DNA from 3 places in the Metabacillus dongyingensis genome. Region 1 is predicted to be linked to each of the others. Evidence: a T-box and tRNA genes for the amino acid it is inferred to sense, from the RefSeq annotation. Region 1 holds a T-box; the other regions hold tRNA genes.

Region 1 (6,387 bases):
CTTTACTGTGCTCATTTGTTACTGTCATGCTTTGACGATCCTGTTTGTCACGGCCGATCGGTGCATCAATTGTTCCTTTGTCATGCTGGATGACACCGTGGACAATTGCCTGATATCGTCTTGTAACTGATTTTTCAACCAGCTGATTAACTAATGACTCATGAGCTTTATCATTCTTTGCAACCATTAAAAGTCCAGAGGTATCCTTATCAATTCTATGAACGATTCCCGGTCTCATGACTCCATTAATACCTGACAGGTCTTTACAATGAGCCATCAGACCATTAACAAGAGTTCCTGACAAATGGCCAGGTGCAGGATGGACGACCATTCCTTTTGGCTTGTTAACAACAAGGACATCCCCATCCTCATAATAGATATCAAGGTTCATCTCCTCTGGCATCACATCAAGCGGTTCAGGATCTGGAATGAGAAGTGTAACCGTATCGCCGGGCTGTACCTTGTAATTGCTTCTAGATTCAGCATCGTTTACTTTTACATGGCCTTCTTTAATCCATATTTGAACTTGGCTTCTTGACCAATCCGAATTCTCTGCCACAAGCAGTTTATCTAAACGTTCAAATTTATTGCTGTCATCAATCTTAATTTCTATGCTGTTCATTCACTTTCTCCTTCTCTTGTTTCCCTTCAAAAAGCATGACAATAAATAACAAAGCAACTCCTACACAAAGAGCTGAATCTGCTATGTTAAAGATAGGAAATGGGTATGTTCCTATGTAAGTTTGTACAAAATCCACCACTTCCTGATGAATAACACGATCTATGAAATTGCCAATGGCTCCGCCAAGCATAAGTCCAAGCGCTATTCCCATTAAACGCTGGTCTTTTGCATATTTCTGAATATAAATCACGAGTCCAATTACGACGATAACGGTAATGACATAAAAAAACCACATCTGACCCTGCAGAATTCCCCAGGCAGCACCCTGGTTCCGATGTGATGTAATATACAGTACGTTTTCAATAACGGGTATTCTTTCTCCGATTTCCAATTCATTGACAATCAGCCATTTTGTCAGCTGATCAAGCGCAATAATAACAAGGGCGATGATATAGTAAAGCACAAGCTTTCCCCAACTTTCCTATAATGTACCTTTGAATTGTATCACAGGCAAAAAAGAAGAGTAAAGCTTGTATCTCATGAAAGCAGTGTTTTAATGATATTCTCCCACTTCATAGTGGGATTGGTGATTGAGATAGAGATGAGGCAGAGATTTTCTTTCATAAAGTTCCTGAAAAGCAAAATCATGAATGGTTCTTGCAGTGGGGATAATGGCTAACTTATCAAGTGCAATTGGAGTTCCTGTCTCTTCACAAATGCCAAACGTGCCGTTTTCAATTTTCTGAAGAGCTCTTTCAACATCAATTAATTCTTCTTTCACATGAATCATAATTGTTTTTTCTTTTAATGGATAAAATAGATGTTGTTCATTCACCACCTCAAACAAGCCATGATCAAATAGCCTTGATTTCAATTCCTGCTGCATGATTTGAAGCTCATACCAAATTGCGTCTAAACTCATAGCGGACAACTCCTTGTGTACTTGCTTTGTACTCATAGTCTATCCGTTCTCCCTGCCGCTCACGCTTTTAAGAATTTTCCTGTTATGACAATGAAATGCGGAACCGACTGTTTAGCGCAGGCAGACAGTTAAGAATTCACCCGAAAAATCCGGGTTTGACTGGAATTTGTTCTGACCAAGGGTCTGCGCGATGTAGCCTTGACATAACTAAAAGCCGGATTGCTCGTTTTGTTATTTGCAAAGACATGGATTTTATTATCCATTTTTTCATTTTTTCTATTCGTTTTCATGATTTATCTTGTTGAATATTGAATATTTCTAGTCAACTGATTTTTTTATCTAGCCTAAAGTCTCTGCATTGCAGCTGCTTTTCTGTATACAATGCCGGATATAGAATTTTCCATCCAAATAATAGCTTTATTAGCCGATATTCATTCAACTTTAGGTCCCCATATTAAATAAGTCCCTGTGCTTTACTTAAAACAGCCCTTCTAAATCGAGCTAATATAAAAAACCGCTGATCAATGAAGTCAGCGGTTTCCAATAAATTAAGCAGTTGTATAGTTTTCATCAACAATTGCTGCACAGCGGCCGCAAAGAGTTTTATGATTTTCATTGCTGCCAACATCCGTTGTAACTACCCAGCATCTTTCACATGTTTCGCCTTCAGCAGGTTTCACAGCAATTTTCACATGATCAAATACATGAGCCTCTTCAGGTGCTGCATCATAGTCACCTGCTAGTTTAAAGCCTGATACGATAAACAGCTGCTGTAGGTTTTCTTCGACTGAATCAAGCAATTGCTTCGTTTCAGCATCAACATAAAGTTCAATGCTTGCTGTTAATGACTTGCCGATTACTTTTTCGTTTCTTGCCACTTCAAGAGCCTTCAGCACATCATCACGAAGCTCCATGAAAGCATCCCATTTCTCTTCTAATAGATCCGCATTTTCAAGGGTCTTCACTTCCGGCATATCAACAAGCTGAACACTTTCTTCTGATACAGAATCAATATGTGCCCAAACTTCGTCGGCAGTATGAGGAAGAATTGGTGTTACTAACTTCACTAGAGAAAGAAGCGTTTCGTGCAAAACAGTTTGAATAGCACGGCGCTCTTTATTGTCTGGTGCTTCGATGTACAGGACATCTTTTGCGAAATCAAGATAAAATGAGCTAAGTTCAATCGTACAGAAGTTATGAACCGCATGGAAAATCGCTGCAAACTCATATTCTTCATAGGATTTTTTCACTTTATCTGTTAATTTATTCAGTTTTACAAGCATATAACGATCTACATCACGCAGTTCGTCATAAGATAGGGCATCTTTTGCCGGATTAAAATCTGCAAGGTTTCCAAGCAGGAAACGGAATGTATTGCGGATTTTTCTGTATACTTCAGCAACTTGCTTTAAGATATTATCAGAAACTCTTACATCTGCCTGGTAATCAACAGATGCTACCCATAGACGAAGGATGTCTCCTCCAAGCTGGTTCATGACTTTTGAAGGCAGTACGACGTTTCCTAAAGATTTACTCATTTTGCGTCCTTCTCCGTCAAGAGCAAATCCATGGCTCAGGACTCCTTTGTATGGAGCTTTACCAGTTACAGCAACTGCTGTTGATAAGGAAGAGTTAAACCACCCGCGGTATTGATCAGATCCTTCTAAATAAAGATCTGCCGGACGCTGCAGGTCATCTCTTTCTAATAAGACAGCCTGATGAGATGAACCCGAATCAAACCATACATCCATAATGTCCTGTTCTTTTGTGAACAATCCATTTGGGCTTCCTTCATGTTTAAACCCTTCAGGAAGCAGATCTTTTGTTTCACGCTCAAACCAAATATTTGAACCATGTTTGCGGAACAAGTCTGAAACATGATTGATTGTTTCATCTGTAATGATTGGTTCCCCGTTCTCAGCATAGAATACCGGAATTGGAACTCCCCACGCACGCTGTCTGGAAATACACCAGTCTCCGCGGTCCCGGACCATATTAAATAATCTTGTTTCTCCCCATGCTGGAACCCATTTTGTTTCTTTTACAGCAGTTAATAGCTCTTCACGGAAGTCTTTAATAGATGCAAACCACTGAGCCGTTGCTCTGAAGATTGTTGGTTTTTTTGTTCTCCAGTCATGAGGGTAAGAATGCGTAATAAACGATAATTTCAGTAATGCGCCTGCTTCATCAAGCTGTTCTGTAATTGGTTTATTTGCTGCATCATAAAACATGCCTTCAAAACCTGGCGCTTCATTCGTCATATGGCCTTTTTCATCAACCGGGCAAAGAACGCCAAGTCCGTATTTTTGACCGACAATAAAGTCATCTTCCCCATGTCCAGGAGCAGTGTGTACACAGCCCGTACCAGCCTCTGTTGTTACATGCTCGCCAAGAACAACAAGCGATTCGCGGTCATAAAGCGGATGTTTCGCAACTGCTTTTTCAAGCTGAGCGCCTTTAAATGTTTTTGAAACCGTGTAGGTTTCCCACTCAAGTTCTTTCGCTACAGTCTCCAAAAGAGCAGATGCAACGATGAAAGAATCGTCTTTTACTGATACAACACTGTATTCAAGCTCAGGATTTACTGCTATTCCAAGGTTTGCAGGAATCGTCCAAGGAGTTGTCGTCCAAATAACGATTTTTTCTCCGCCGTTTAATACGTCATTTCCTTCAGTAACTGTAAATGCAACATAAATGGAAGCAGATCGCTTATCGTAATATTCGATTTCTGCTTCTGCTAAGGCAGATTCACTTGAAGGAGACCAATAAACCGGTTTAAGACCCTTATAGATATAGCCTTTTTTCGCCATTTCACCAAAAACTTTGATTTGCTGGGCTTCATATTCAGGGGTTAATGTCACGTATGGATTTTCCCAGTCTCCCCGAACTCCCAGGCGTTTGAACTGTTCACGCTGGTTATTGATTTGCTCCCATGCATACTCAGCACAAAGCTTGCGGAATTCTGCAACACTTAATTCTTTCCGGTTCACTTTTTTGTTTTTAGTTAAAGCTGTTTCAATCGGCAGGCCGTGTGTATCCCAGCCCGGCACATATGGTGCGTTATAGCCTGTCATTGATTTATAGCGGACAATAAAATCTTTCAGCACTTTGTTTAAAGCATGCCCCATATGAATATCGCCGTTTGCGTATGGAGGTCCGTCATGCAAAATAAACATCGGACGATCTTTCGTACGCTCCTGAACTTTTTGATAAATATTCATTTCTTCCCATTTCTCCTGCATTTGAGGTTCGCGGTTCGGCAAGTTTCCGCGCATTGGGAATTCAGTTTTTGGCATTAGCAGTGTATCTTTGTACTCCATGGGTATTCCTCCAAACAATTTTTAAGTAGGCTTTTAGTAAACAGCCATTAAATAAGAAAACACAAAAAACCTTCTCATCCCATAAGGGACGAGAAGGTTTTCTCGCGGTACCACCCTTTTAGATAACCAGCATTCTGATTATCCTCTCAAGATTCGTAACGTGAATAACGCGTCTTTGCTTACTTTCAATTTGTTTCAGCAAAAAACTCAAGGGTGATCTTCACTCATTCTCCTTTGCCGGGCTTCCACCAGTTCCGGCTCGCTTAAAAAGGTTAAAATGAGCTACTCTCCCTCTCATCGTTTTAATTTTTTATATGATAATAATTGTAGTAGTGATCGTATTATATGTGAAACTATGTACGCAAGTCAAGATTACACTTTAGATTCTTCGCGTTCCTCGTAAAGAGCTTCCACTTCATACTCTAATAAATGATCCCAGTCGTCATTTTTAAGAAGATCAAGCTGTGCTTCAATCAGCATTTGGAACCTAGTGCGGAAAACCTTAGACTGCTTTTTGAGTTCTTCAATCTCAACTGCAATTTTTCTTGATTTAGACAGTGATTCATTAATGATGCGGTCTGCGTTCTTTTCTGCTTCTTTTACAATTAATTTCGCTTCTTTTTGAGCGTGGCGGCGAACCTCTTCAGCTGCTTCCTGAGCAACTAGAATCGATTTGTTAAGAGTTTCTTCAATGTTTGCAAAATGACCAAGCTTCTCAGTCAGTTCGCCTACTTTTGATTCAAGTTCTTTGCGTTCGCGAATCGCCATTTCATAATCTTTTATCACTTGATCAAGGAATTCGTTCACTTCATCTTCATCATAGCCGCGGAAGCCTTTGTTGAATTCTTTGTTATGAATATCTAACGGTGTTAAGGGCACTTCTGCCACCTCCATTATGAGTATTGAATGTAACGTTTCTTTTAAAACAGTATAATTCATTATTTGACAAAAAGGTCAAAATTCCTGCTAATTCCCTAAAATTATTTTTGTTTTCCAATAGTCAGCTTCCATCTATCCTTCTTTGTTCTGCCGTCAATCGACAAAATCCTGGATCTCCCAAAACCTCGGACAGAAATGGTGTCACCCTCGCGGCATTCAAAGGATGTCTGCTGAATGACTTTCCAGTTTACTTTTACATGCCCATTCTGAATGAGCAAGCCGATTTTTTGTCTGGAAACATTATAAATAGAAGCTGCAACAGCATCTACCCTTAATGAGCTGACAGTTGCAGACTGTTCTTGGATTTCTTCATGATTCGGAATTCTCTTACTCCAGTCAAGCTTCCGAAGGGAAACCTTTGCTCTGCCGATTTCGGTCACATTCATTAAAATAAAATCCTCAACTTCTTTTGCAGCCACAAGCTGAATCCGCTCACCGAAGAACAAAAGATCTCCAAATTTAGACCGTTTCAATCCCAGAGACATAAGTGACCCTAAAATATGGCGATGTTCAAGAGAGATAAATTTAACCGGATATTGAATTTCGATCAGTGATAACTGAAAATCATCCAAGGAAGGTGTAAA
Region 2 (6,387 bases), 2.1 Mb from region 1:
AAACAATCTCCTTTTAAAGCTCTAGAACTGCTCATGCAAGATGAGTTTGGTAAATTTGATCTGACAGCATTGAACGAATTGAAGAAAGGTCTACTAAAACTAAGTTCAGGCACAAATATCAGATTGTCAGACGGCAGAATAGCAGAGATCGTTTTTATAGAAGATCAATATCCGACCAGGCCACTTGTAAAGATAGAAGAAACAGAGGAAATTCTTTCGCTGAAAGAACAAAGACACCTTTTTATTGAAGAGATCATTTAAGAGCAAACTTTTTGCTCTTTTCTTATTGCATATTTTAATAGATGCTGATATACTTCTATAAGTCAGTAACAAACCTTCTACATAAAGCAGTTAACGAAAATTATTTCTTAAAAAAATGATTGACATTAACTCGGTAGAAATGGTATATTAAAAGGGTCGCTTCGAGAGAGTGCGACACAATAAGTTCTTTGAAAACTAAACAAAACCAAAAGCGTACCAAACGTTTTAAATTTTTGAAGTCAGCAACAAATTGAGTCACAAATTTTCTTCGGAGAGTTTGATCCTGGCTCAGGACGAACGCTGGCGGCGTGCCTAATACATGCAAGTCGAGCGGACCTCTTCGGAGGTCAGCGGCGGACGGGTGAGTAACACGTGGGCAACCTGCCTGTAAGACTGGGATAACTCCGGGAAACCGGAGCTAATACCGGATAGTATCTTGAACCGCATGGTTCAAGTTGGAAAGACGGTTTCGGCTGTCACTTACAGATGGGCCCGCGGCGCATTAGCTAGTTGGTGAGGTAATGGCTCACCAAGGCAACGATGCGTAGCCGACCTGAGAGGGTGATCGGCCACACTGGGACTGAGACACGGCCCAGACTCCTACGGGAGGCAGCAGTAGGGAATCTTCCGCAATGGACGAAAGTCTGACGGAGCAACGCCGCGTGAGTGATGAAGGTTTTCGGATCGTAAAACTCTGTTGTTAGGGAAGAACAAGTGCGAGAGTAACTGCTCGCACCTTGACGGTACCTAACCAGAAAGCCACGGCTAACTACGTGCCAGCAGCCGCGGTAATACGTAGGTGGCAAGCGTTGTCCGGAATTATTGGGCGTAAAGCGCGCGCAGGCGGTTTCTTAAGTCTGATGTGAAAGCCCCCGGCTCAACCGGGGAGGGTCATTGGAAACTGGGAAACTTGAGTGCAGAAGAGGAGAGTGGAATTCCACGTGTAGCGGTGAAATGCGTAGAGATGTGGAGGAACACCAGTGGCGAAGGCGACTCTCTGGTCTGTAACTGACGCTGAGGCGCGAAAGCGTGGGGAGCGAACAGGATTAGATACCCTGGTAGTCCACGCCGTAAACGATGAGTGCTAAGTGTTAGAGGGTTTCCGCCCTTTAGTGCTGCAGCTAACGCATTAAGCACTCCGCCTGGGGAGTACGGTCGCAAGACTGAAACTCAAAGGAATTGACGGGGGCCCGCACAAGCGGTGGAGCATGTGGTTTAATTCGAAGCAACGCGAAGAACCTTACCAGGTCTTGACATCCTTTGCCACTTCTAGAGATAGAAGGTTCCCCTTCGGGGGACAAAGTGACAGGTGGTGCATGGTTGTCGTCAGCTCGTGTCGTGAGATGTTGGGTTAAGTCCCGCAACGAGCGCAACCCTTGATCTTAGTTGCCAGCATTCAGTTGGGCACTCTAAGGTGACTGCCGGTGACAAACCGGAGGAAGGTGGGGATGACGTCAAATCATCATGCCCCTTATGACCTGGGCTACACACGTGCTACAATGGATGGTACAAAGGGCTGCGAGACCGCGAGGTTTAGCCAATCCCATAAAACCATTCTCAGTTCGGATTGCAGGCTGCAACTCGCCTGCATGAAGCTGGAATCGCTAGTAATCGCGGATCAGCATGCCGCGGTGAATACGTTCCCGGGCCTTGTACACACCGCCCGTCACACCACGAGAGTTTGCAACACCCGAAGTCGGTGGGGTAACCGCAAGGAGCCAGCCGCCTAAGGTGGGGTAGATGATTGGGGTGAAGTCGTAACAAGGTAGCCGTATCGGAAGGTGCGGCTGGATCACCTCCTTTCTAAGGAAGATATGAGGACGCTTTTGGTTTTTGTTTAGTTTTGAGAGAACTTTGTTCCCTCTAAGTGAATAGCGAGTTTACTTTAGAAGTAAGCGAGGAATCATTTGCGCGTACTTTTTTGTACGTCAAAAATATTCTTTTATTCACACTTGTGAGATGGGCCTATAGCTCAGCTGGTTAGAGCGCACGCCTGATAAGCGTGAGGTCGATGGTTCGAGTCCATTTAGGCCCACCATCTCTTAAATTCATATGGGGCCTTAGCTCAGCTGGGAGAGCGCCTGCCTTGCACGCAGGAGGTCAGCGGTTCGATCCCGCTAGGCTCCACCAAGAAGTTGTTCTTTGAAAACTAGATAACGTAATTGATAACAAGTAATTCACTGAGATTTACGCTTACCATAATTAGTGATTTTCTAGACATTTATGTCTAAACAAACAACGAAATGCGAAACGCATCTTATGATGCGGTTGACCATTTAGGTTAAGTTATGAAGGGCGCACGGTGGATGCCTTGGCACTAGGAGCCGATGAAGGACGGGACTAACACCGATATGCTTTGGGGAGCTGTAAGTAAGCTTTGATCCAGAGATTTCCGAATGGGGAAACCCACTGTTCGTAATGGAACAGTATCTTTATCTGAATACATAGGATAATGAAGGCAGACCCGGGGAACTGAAACATCTAAGTACCCGGAGGAAGAGAAAGCAAACGCGATTTCCCAAGTAGCGGCGAGCGAAACGGAATTAGCCCAAACCAAGAGGCTTGCCTCTTGGGGTTGTAGGACACTCTATACGGAGTTACAAAGGAACGGGGTAGATGAAGCGACCTGGAAAGGTCCGTCAGAGAAGGTAATAACCCTGTAGTCGAAACTTCGTTCCCTCCAGAGTGGATCCTGAGTACGGCGGGACACGAGAAATCCCGTCGGAAGCAGGGAGGACCATCTCCCAAGGCTAAATACTCCCTAGTGACCGATAGTGAACCAGTACCGTGAGGGAAAGGTGAAAAGCACCCCGGAAGGGGAGTGAAAAGATCCTGAAACCGTGTGCTTACAAGTAGTCAGAGCCCGTTAATGGGTGATGGCGTGCCTTTTGTAGAATGAACCGGCGAGTTACGATCCCGTGCAAGGTTAAGTTGATGAGACGGAGCCGCAGCGAAAGCGAGTCTGAATAGGGCGTTTTAGTACGTGGTCGTAGACCCGAAACCAGGTGATCTACCCATGTCCAGGGTGAAGTTCAGGTAACACTGAATGGAGGCCCGAACCCACGCACGTTGAAAAGTGCGGGGATGAGGTGTGGGTAGCGGAGAAATTCCAATCGAACCTGGAGATAGCTGGTTCTCTCCGAAATAGCTTTAGGGCTAGCCTCAAGTATGAGAGTCTTGGAGGTAGAGCACTGATTGGACTAGGGGCCCTCATCGGGTTACCGAATTCAGTCAAACTCCGAATGCCAAAGACTTGCTCCTTGGGAGTCAGACTGCGAGTGATAAGATCCGTAGTCAAGAGGGAAACAGCCCAGACCACCAGCTAAGGTCCCAAAGTATACGTTAAGTGGAAAAGGATGTGGAGTTGCTTAGACAACCAGGATGTTGGCTTAGAAGCAGCCACCATTTAAAGAGTGCGTAATAGCTCACTGGTCGAGTGACTCTGCGCCGAAAATGTACCGGGGCTAAACGTATCACCGAAGCTGTGGACTGTTCTTACGAACAGTGGTAGGAGAGCGTTCTAAGGGCGTTGAAGCTAGACCGTAAGGACTGGTGGAGCGCTTAGAAGTGAGAATGCCGGTATGAGTAGCGAAAGAGGGGTGAGAATCCCCTCCACCGAATGCCTAAGGTTTCCTGAGGAAGGCTCGTCCGCTCAGGGTTAGTCGGGACCTAAGCCGAGGCCGAAAGGCGTAGGCGATGGACAACAGGTTGATATTCCTGTACCACCTCCTCACCATTTGAGCAATGGGGGGACGCAGGAGGATAGGGCAAGCGCGCTGTTGGATATGCGCGTCCAAGCAGTTAGGCTGAGAAGTAGGCAAATCCGCTTCTCATAAAGGCTGAGCTGTGATGGCGAGGGAAATTTAGTACCGAAGTTCCTGATTCCACACTGCCAAGAAAAGCCTCTAGCGAGGTGAGAGGTGCCCGTACCGCAAACCGACACAGGTAGGCGAGGAGAGAATCCTAAGGTGAGCGAGAGAACTCTCGTTAAGGAACTCGGCAAAATGACCCCGTAACTTCGGGAGAAGGGGTGCTTTTTAGGGTTCATAGCCCTGAAAAGCCGCAGTGAATAGGCCCAGGCGACTGTTTAGCAAAAACACAGGTCTCTGCGAAGCCGCAAGGCGAAGTATAGGGGCTGACGCCTGCCCGGTGCTGGAAGGTTAAGAGGAGAGGTTAGCGCAAGCGAAGCTTTGAATTGAAGCCCCAGTAAACGGCGGCCGTAACTATAACGGTCCTAAGGTAGCGAAATTCCTTGTCGGGTAAGTTCCGACCCGCACGAAAGGCGTAACGATCTGGGCACTGTCTCAACGAGAGACTCGGTGAAATTATAGTACCTGTGAAGATGCAGGTTACCCGCGACAGGACGGAAAGACCCCGTGGAGCTTTACTGTAGCCTGATATTGAATTTTGGTACAGCTTGTACAGGATAGGTAGGAGCCTTGGAAGCCGGAGCGCCAGCTTCGGTGGAGGCATTGGTGGGATACTACCCTTGCTGTATTGAAATTCTAACCCACAGCCCTGATCGGGCTGGGAGACAGTGTCAGGTGGGCAGTTTGACTGGGGCGGTCGCCTCCTAAAATGTAACGGAGGCGCCCAAAGGTTCCCTCAGAATGGTTGGAAATCATTCGCAGAGTGTAAAGGCACAAGGGAGCTTGACTGCGAGACCTACAAGTCGAGCAGGGACGAAAGTCGGGCTTAGTGATCCGGTGGTTCCGCATGGAAGGGCCATCGCTCAACGGATAAAAGCTACCCCGGGGATAACAGGCTTATCTCCCCCAAGAGTCCACATCGACGGGGAGGTTTGGCACCTCGATGTCGGCTCATCGCATCCTGGGGCTGTAGTCGGTCCCAAGGGTTGGGCTGTTCGCCCATTAAAGCGGTACGCGAGCTGGGTTCAGAACGTCGTGAGACAGTTCGGTCCCTATCCGTCGTGGGCGCAGGAAATTTGAGAGGAGCTGTCCTTAGTACGAGAGGACCGGGATGGACGCACCGCTGGTGTACCAGTTGTCTTGCCAAAGGCATCGCTGGGTAGCTATGTGCGGAAGGGATAAGTGCTGAAAGCATCTAAGCATGAAGCCCCCCTCAAGATGAGATTTCCCATCACATTAGTGAGTAAGAACCCTGAAAGATGATCAGGTTGATAGGTCTGAGGTGGAAGCGCGGTGACGTGTGGAGCTGACAGATACTAATCGTTCGAGGACTTAACCACAGTCTAATAAAGTGTAAAACCTGAGTGAAACTTGTTATCATACGTTATTTAGTTTTGAAAGAATAACTCTTTCTAATTGCATATTGTCTGGTGATGATGGCAAAGAGGTCACACCCGTTCCCATGCCGAACACGGAAGTTAAGCTCTTTAGCGCCGATGGTAGTTGGGGGTTTCCCCCTGTGAGAGTAGGACGTTGCCAGGCACGCAAAAAAAAGAACAGCAGAGATGCTGTTCTTTTTTGTATGGAAAAAATAAAAGGACAAAGGGCAGTTAGGAGGTTGGAAGCAGATTTTTTTGAAGAATTTACATCCATTGGAAGTTGTTGCATAGCGAACATAAAATAACGCTAAGCGCTCGTAAATGAAAAAAGTGGTTTCCCTATTTGATGGAGGGCTGTTACGATCCCGATAACCCGTTCAACTATTCATTATGGATTTTTTTTATCCAATACTTATTAGCCTGATTTTGTTATCCAATAATGCGCTGGACTATCCCTTTTCCCATAATTCATTCAAAAACATCAGTGCAAACTGAGGTATTTTTTCTTTTGTCACTTCAAGAAAACGAACAATGAATACATAATCATCCTGTGAATGGCTTAGCATTAGTTCGTACCACCACTCGGTTTCATATCTTGAGATCATGCTTAAGTTGTACAACAATAAGTAATGAGCCATGAATTCAGGCAATCCGGCAAGATCATTCATTGATGCAGGCAAGGTGTATTCGCCTGTTTGCCCATTGTACAGAAATGGAAGACTGTAAAAAGCGCTGAAGTGATCAGGCGGATAGCAAGTAATTATGTTTTCGGAATGATTTCCTCTGCTAAGCTGAAAATGATAATCGAAATATTCAAGCAGCCTTTCCGGTGTCATGTGATAAGAGGCTGCCGCTTCAACTGGAATATGCAGCTGCTT
Region 3 (6,387 bases), 2.1 Mb from region 1:
AGCGGGTACAAGGTGCCTGCAGGCCGGATTCAGGAAATCCTGAAAGACGCAACGAAACAAAACCTGGCAGCCATAAAGAGCCGCTGGGGAGAGCTGCTTGATTATCTGCGCAGGCAAAACAAAGTATCTCATGCAGCGCTTCTGACAGACAGTGAACCGGTAGCTGCATCAGAAACTGCTTTTGTGTTAAAGTTTAAATATGAAATCCATTGTAAAATGGTAGCGGACAACAACAATCAGGTTCGCAGCAATATGGAAGCCATTCTTTTAGAATTAACGGGACGAAACATGGAAATGGTTGGCGTTCCAGAACAAGAATGGGGTAAAATAAGAGAAGATTACATACGTGATCAGCGTCAGAATGATGACGGCGATTCCCCTGAAGAAGACGAAGATCCGCTCATAGCTGAAGCAAAAAAACTAGTGGGTACAGATCTCATTGAAATAAAAGATTAATATTGGAGGAGATTTATTATGAACCGTGGCGGAATGGGCAACATGCAAAAAATGATGAAACAAATGCAGAAAATGCAGAAAGACATGGCCAAAGCACAAGAAGAACTGGCTGAAAAAACAATCGAAGGAACAGCTGGCGGCGGTATGGTTGTTGTTACAATTAATGGAAATAAAGAAGTGGTTGATGTAAACATTAAAGAGGAAGTTGTAGATCCGGAAGATATCGATATGCTTCAAGATTTAGTTCTTGCTGCTACAAATGACGCTCTGAAGAAAATGGATGAGCTCACAAACGATACAATGGGTAAATTTACAAAAGGCATGAACTTGCCAGGCATGTTCTAGGAGGAATGGAATGCATTATCCTGAACCGATATCAAAGCTGATTGACAGCTTTATGAAACTGCCAGGAATTGGCCCGAAGACGGCCGTTCGTCTGGCTTTTTTTGTACTGAATATGAAAGAAGACGTTGTGCTGGATTTTGCAAAGGCCTTGGTCAATGCCAAAAGAAATCTTACGTACTGTTCTGTATGCGGTCATATTACAGATCAGGATCCCTGCTATATATGTGAAGACCAAAGAAGAGATAAAACCGTCATTTGTGTCGTTCAGGACCCAAAAGACGTTATCGCAATGGAAAAAATGAAAGAGTATTCAGGGCTGTATCATGTGCTTCAAGGAGCAATCTCACCGATGGATGGTATCGGACCTGAGGATATCAAGATTCCTGAACTGCTGAAAAGGCTTCAAGACGACACAGTGCAGGAAATCATACTCGCTACCAATCCTAACATTGAAGGTGAAGCAACCGCGATGTATATCTCCAGACTTTTAAAGCCGACAGGGATCAAAATGACGCGAATAGCACATGGGCTTCCTGTAGGCGGAGATCTGGAATATGCGGATGAAGTAACTTTATCAAAAGCTCTGGAAGGAAGACGGGAGCTTTAATATCGGGATGCCGGAGAGGGGAAGTATCTTTGTTTTTTCGCAGAAAAGGCTGGCTTAGAAAAGAATATGATCAGCTGCTGGTTGATGACCTCCTTTTTATGAAAGATGAATGGAATCGGCAAAAACAGCTTGTTGATAAAAGTGTGGAGCCGTCTCCTGAAATACTGTATGAATTAAAAGTGGCTCAATCAAAATATTTCTTCTTATTAAGAGAAGCAAAAAAGAGAAATATTACGATCGGCAGAAAATAGCTTGTTCTATTTTCACCAGGCTTTCATAGATATTTAGAAAGTAATGATGAAAGTGAGTGGTGGAATGGAACCCGTCTACGTTTTTTCCATTCTCGGAGGAATCATAATCCTGCTGCTTGTTGCAGGCGCCCCGCTCAAGTCAATGCGCTGGGCTGGCCAAGTGCTTGTGAAAGTTGTAATAGGTGCATTATTTTTATTTTTCATTAATGCATTTGGTACAAGCATAGGCCTGCACATCCCCATTAATCTGACGACTGCGGGTATTTCTGGATTGCTTGGTTTGCCGGGTGTTGCTGCATTAATTATTATAAAAATGGTTATCTTATCTTAGAACAGGCGGCTTGTTTCGCTTGTTCTAATTTTTTTGTTGACACGTTTTGTAGCGGGTGGTATATTAATAGACGTCGCTGATGACGTTAAATAAAACTTTTCAAAAAAGTTGTTGACGGAACAGAGAGATAAATGGTATATTAAAGGGGTCGCTTCGAGAGAATGCGACACAATAAGTTCTTTGAAAACTAAACAAAACCAAAAGCGTACCAAACGTTTTAATTTTTTGAAGTCAGCAACAAATTGAGTCACAAATTTTCTTCGGAGAGTTTGATCCTGGCTCAGGACGAACGCTGGCGGCGTGCCTAATACATGCAAGTCGAGCGGACCTCTTCGGAGGTCAGCGGCGGACGGGTGAGTAACACGTGGGCAACCTGCCTGTAAGACTGGGATAACTCCGGGAAACCGGAGCTAATACCGGATAGTATCTTGAACCGCATGGTTCAAGTTGGAAAGACGGTTTCGGCTGTCACTTACAGATGGGCCCGCGGCGCATTAGCTAGTTGGTGAGGTAATGGCTCACCAAGGCAACGATGCGTAGCCGACCTGAGAGGGTGATCGGCCACACTGGGACTGAGACACGGCCCAGACTCCTACGGGAGGCAGCAGTAGGGAATCTTCCGCAATGGACGAAAGTCTGACGGAGCAACGCCGCGTGAGTGATGAAGGTTTTCGGATCGTAAAACTCTGTTGTTAGGGAAGAACAAGTGCGAGAGTAACTGCTCGCACCTTGACGGTACCTAACCAGAAAGCCACGGCTAACTACGTGCCAGCAGCCGCGGTAATACGTAGGTGGCAAGCGTTGTCCGGAATTATTGGGCGTAAAGCGCGCGCAGGCGGTTTCTTAAGTCTGATGTGAAAGCCCCCGGCTCAACCGGGGAGGGTCATTGGAAACTGGGAAACTTGAGTGCAGAAGAGGAGAGTGGAATTCCACGTGTAGCGGTGAAATGCGTAGAGATGTGGAGGAACACCAGTGGCGAAGGCGACTCTCTGGTCTGTAACTGACGCTGAGGCGCGAAAGCGTGGGGAGCGAACAGGATTAGATACCCTGGTAGTCCACGCCGTAAACGATGAGTGCTAAGTGTTAGAGGGTTTCCGCCCTTTAGTGCTGCAGCTAACGCATTAAGCACTCCGCCTGGGGAGTACGGTCGCAAGACTGAAACTCAAAGGAATTGACGGGGGCCCGCACAAGCGGTGGAGCATGTGGTTTAATTCGAAGCAACGCGAAGAACCTTACCAGGTCTTGACATCCTTTGCCACTTCTAGAGATAGAAGGTTCCCCTTCGGGGGACAAAGTGACAGGTGGTGCATGGTTGTCGTCAGCTCGTGTCGTGAGATGTTGGGTTAAGTCCCGCAACGAGCGCAACCCTTGATCTTAGTTGCCAGCATTCAGTTGGGCACTCTAAGGTGACTGCCGGTGACAAACCGGAGGAAGGTGGGGATGACGTCAAATCATCATGCCCCTTATGACCTGGGCTACACACGTGCTACAATGGATGGTACAAAGGGCTGCGAGACCGCGAGGTTTAGCCAATCCCATAAAACCATTCTCAGTTCGGATTGCAGGCTGCAACTCGCCTGCATGAAGCTGGAATCGCTAGTAATCGCGGATCAGCATGCCGCGGTGAATACGTTCCCGGGCCTTGTACACACCGCCCGTCACACCACGAGAGTTTGCAACACCCGAAGTCGGTGGGGTAACCGCAAGGAGCCAGCCGCCTAAGGTGGGGTAGATGATTGGGGTGAAGTCGTAACAAGGTAGCCGTATCGGAAGGTGCGGCTGGATCACCTCCTTTCTAAGGAAGATATGAGGACGCTTTTGGTTTTTGTTTAGTTTTGAGAGAACTTTGTTCCCTCTAAGTGAATAGCGAGTTTACTTTAGTAGTAAGCGAGGAATCATTTGCGCGTACTTTTTTGTACGTCAAAAATATTCTTTTATTCACACTTGTGAGATGGGCCTATAGCTCAGCTGGTTAGAGCGCACGCCTGATAAGCGTGAGGTCGATGGTTCGAGTCCATTTAGGCCCACCATCTCTTAAATTCATATGGGGCCTTAGCTCAGCTGGGAGAGCGCCTGCCTTGCACGCAGGAGGTCAGCGGTTCGATCCCGCTAGGCTCCACCAAGAAGTTGTTCTTTGAAAACTAGATAACGTAATTGATAACAAGTAATTCACTGAGATTTACGCTTACCATAATTAGTGATTTTCTAGACATTTATGTCTAAACAAACAACGAAATGCGAAACACATCTTATGATGCGGTTGACCATTTAGGTTAAGTTATGAAGGGCGCACGGTGGATGCCTTGGCACTAGGAGCCGATGAAGGACGGGACTAACACCGATATGCTTTGGGGAGCTGTAAGTAAGCTTTGATCCAGAGATTTCCGAATGGGGAAACCCACTGTTCGTAATGGAACAGTATCTTTATCTGAATACATAGGATAATGAAGGCAGACCCGGGGAACTGAAACATCTAAGTACCCGGAGGAAGAGAAAGCAAACGCGATTTCCCAAGTAGCGGCGAGCGAAACGGAATTAGCCCAAACCAAGAGGCTTGCCTCTTGGGGTTGTAGGACACTCTATACGGAGTTACAAAGGAACGGGGTAGATGAAGCGACCTGGAAAGGTCCGTCAGAGAAGGTAATAACCCTGTAGTCGAAACTTCGTTCCCTCCAGAGTGGATCCTGAGTACGGCGGGACACGAGAAATCCCGTCGGAAGCAGGGAGGACCATCTCCCAAGGCTAAATACTCCCTAGTGACCGATAGTGAACCAGTACCGTGAGGGAAAGGTGAAAAGCACCCCGGAAGGGGAGTGAAAAGATCCTGAAACCGTGTGCTTACAAGTAGTCAGAGCCCGTTAATGGGTGATGGCGTGCCTTTTGTAGAATGAACCGGCGAGTTACGATCCCGTGCAAGGTTAAGTTGATGAGACGGAGCCGCAGCGAAAGCGAGTCTGAATAGGGCGTTTTAGTACGTGGTCGTAGACCCGAAACCAGGTGATCTACCCATGTCCAGGGTGAAGTTCAGGTAACACTGAATGGAGGCCCGAACCCACGCACGTTGAAAAGTGCGGGGATGAGGTGTGGGTAGCGGAGAAATTCCAATCGAACCTGGAGATAGCTGGTTCTCTCCGAAATAGCTTTAGGGCTAGCCTCAAGTATGAGAGTCTTGGAGGTAGAGCACTGATTGGACTAGGGGCCCTCATCGGGTTACCGAATTCAGTCAAACTCCGAATGCCAAAGACTTGCTCCTTGGGAGTCAGACTGCGAGTGATAAGATCCGTAGTCAAGAGGGAAACAGCCCAGACCACCAGCTAAGGTCCCAAAGTATACGTTAAGTGGAAAAGGATGTGGAGTTGCTTAGACAACCAGGATGTTGGCTTAGAAGCAGCCACCATTTAAAGAGTGCGTAATAGCTCACTGGTCGAGTGACTCTGCGCCGAAAATGTACCGGGGCTAAACGTATCACCGAAGCTGTGGACTGTTCTTACGAACAGTGGTAGGAGAGCGTTCTAAGGGCGTTGAAGCTAGACCGTAAGGACTGGTGGAGCGCTTAGAAGTGAGAATGCCGGTATGAGTAGCGAAAGAGGGGTGAGAATCCCCTCCACCGAATGCCTAAGGTTTCCTGAGGAAGGCTCGTCCGCTCAGGGTTAGTCGGGACCTAAGCCGAGGCCGAAAGGCGTAGGCGATGGACAACAGGTTGATATTCCTGTACCACCTCCTCACCATTTGAGCAATGGGGGGACGCAGGAGGATAGGGCAAGCGCGCTGTTGGATATGCGCGTCCAAGCAGTTAGGCTGAGAAGTAGGCAAATCCGCTTCTCACATAAGGCTGAGCTGTGATGGCGAGGGAAATTTAGTACCGAAGTTCCTGATTCCACACTGCCAAGAAAAGCCTCTAGCGAGGTGAGAGGTGCCCGTACCGCAAACCGACACAGGTAGGCGAGGAGAGAATCCTAAGGTGAGCGAGAGAACTCTCGTTAAGGAACTCGGCAAAATGACCCCGTAACTTCGGGAGAAGGGGTGCTTTTTAGGGTTCATAGCCCTGAAAAGCCGCAGTGAATAGGCCCAGGCGACTGTTTAGCAAAAACACAGGTCTCTGCGAAGCCGCAAGGCGAAGTATAGGGGCTGACGCCTGCCCGGTGCTGGAAGGTTAAGAGGAGAGGTTAGCGCAAGCGAAGCTTTGAATTGAAGCCCCAGTAAACGGCGGCCGTAACTATAACGGTCCTAAGGTAGCGAAATTCCTTGTCGGGTAAGTTCCGACCCGCACGAAAGGCGTAACGATCTGGGCACTGTCTCAACGAGAGACTCGGTGAAATTATAGTACCTGTGAAGATGCAGGTTACCCGCGACAGGACGGAAAGACCCCGTGGAGCTTTACTGTAGCCTGATATTGA

What was found. The T-box of region 1 lies ahead of ileS (isoleucine--tRNA ligase). A T-box ahead of a tRNA ligase gene usually reads a tRNA of that ligase, here a tRNA-Ile.
Region 2: it encodes a tRNA-Ile, which carries the amino acid that the T-box ahead of ileS (isoleucine--tRNA ligase) is inferred to sense. The anticodon was not compared.
Region 3: it encodes a tRNA-Ile, which carries the amino acid that the T-box ahead of ileS (isoleucine--tRNA ligase) is inferred to sense. The anticodon was not compared.

The regions. Positions count from the first base shown of each region.
Region 1 is NZ_CP082944.1:2,129,772-2,136,158, reverse strand. It holds gene K8L98_RS10570 (RluA family pseudouridine synthase) at 1-622, opposite strand, end outside; gene lspA (signal peptidase II) at 603-1,085, opposite strand; gene K8L98_RS10560 (TraR/DksA family transcriptional regulator) at 1,176-1,544, opposite strand; gene ileS (isoleucine--tRNA ligase) at 2,093-4,864, opposite strand; T-box leader at 4,946-5,171, opposite strand; gene K8L98_RS10550 (DivIVA domain-containing protein) at 5,237-5,743, opposite strand; gene K8L98_RS10545 (YlmH family RNA-binding protein) at 5,845-6,387, opposite strand, start outside.
Region 2 is NZ_CP082944.1:11,854-18,240, forward strand. It holds gene K8L98_RS00050 (HD-GYP domain-containing protein) at 1-261, shown strand, start outside; rRNA gene K8L98_RS00055 (16S ribosomal RNA) at 527-2,064, shown strand; tRNA gene K8L98_RS00060 (tRNA-Ile) at 2,223-2,299, shown strand; tRNA gene K8L98_RS00065 (tRNA-Ala) at 2,316-2,391, shown strand; rRNA gene K8L98_RS00070 (23S ribosomal RNA) at 2,541-5,470, shown strand; rRNA gene rrf (5S ribosomal RNA) at 5,557-5,672, shown strand; gene K8L98_RS00080 (YaaC family protein) at 5,959-6,387, opposite strand, start outside.
Region 3 is NZ_CP082944.1:35,314-41,700, forward strand. It holds gene dnaX (DNA polymerase III subunit gamma/tau) at 1-456, shown strand, start outside; gene K8L98_RS00170 (YbaB/EbfC family nucleoid-associated protein) at 475-801, shown strand; gene recR (recombination mediator RecR) at 812-1,408, shown strand; gene K8L98_RS00180 (YaaL family protein) at 1,438-1,659, shown strand; gene K8L98_RS00185 (pro-sigmaK processing inhibitor BofA family protein) at 1,724-1,990, shown strand; rRNA gene K8L98_RS00190 (16S ribosomal RNA) at 2,248-3,785, shown strand; tRNA gene K8L98_RS00195 (tRNA-Ile) at 3,944-4,020, shown strand; tRNA gene K8L98_RS00200 (tRNA-Ala) at 4,037-4,112, shown strand; rRNA gene K8L98_RS00205 (23S ribosomal RNA) at 4,262-6,387, shown strand, end outside.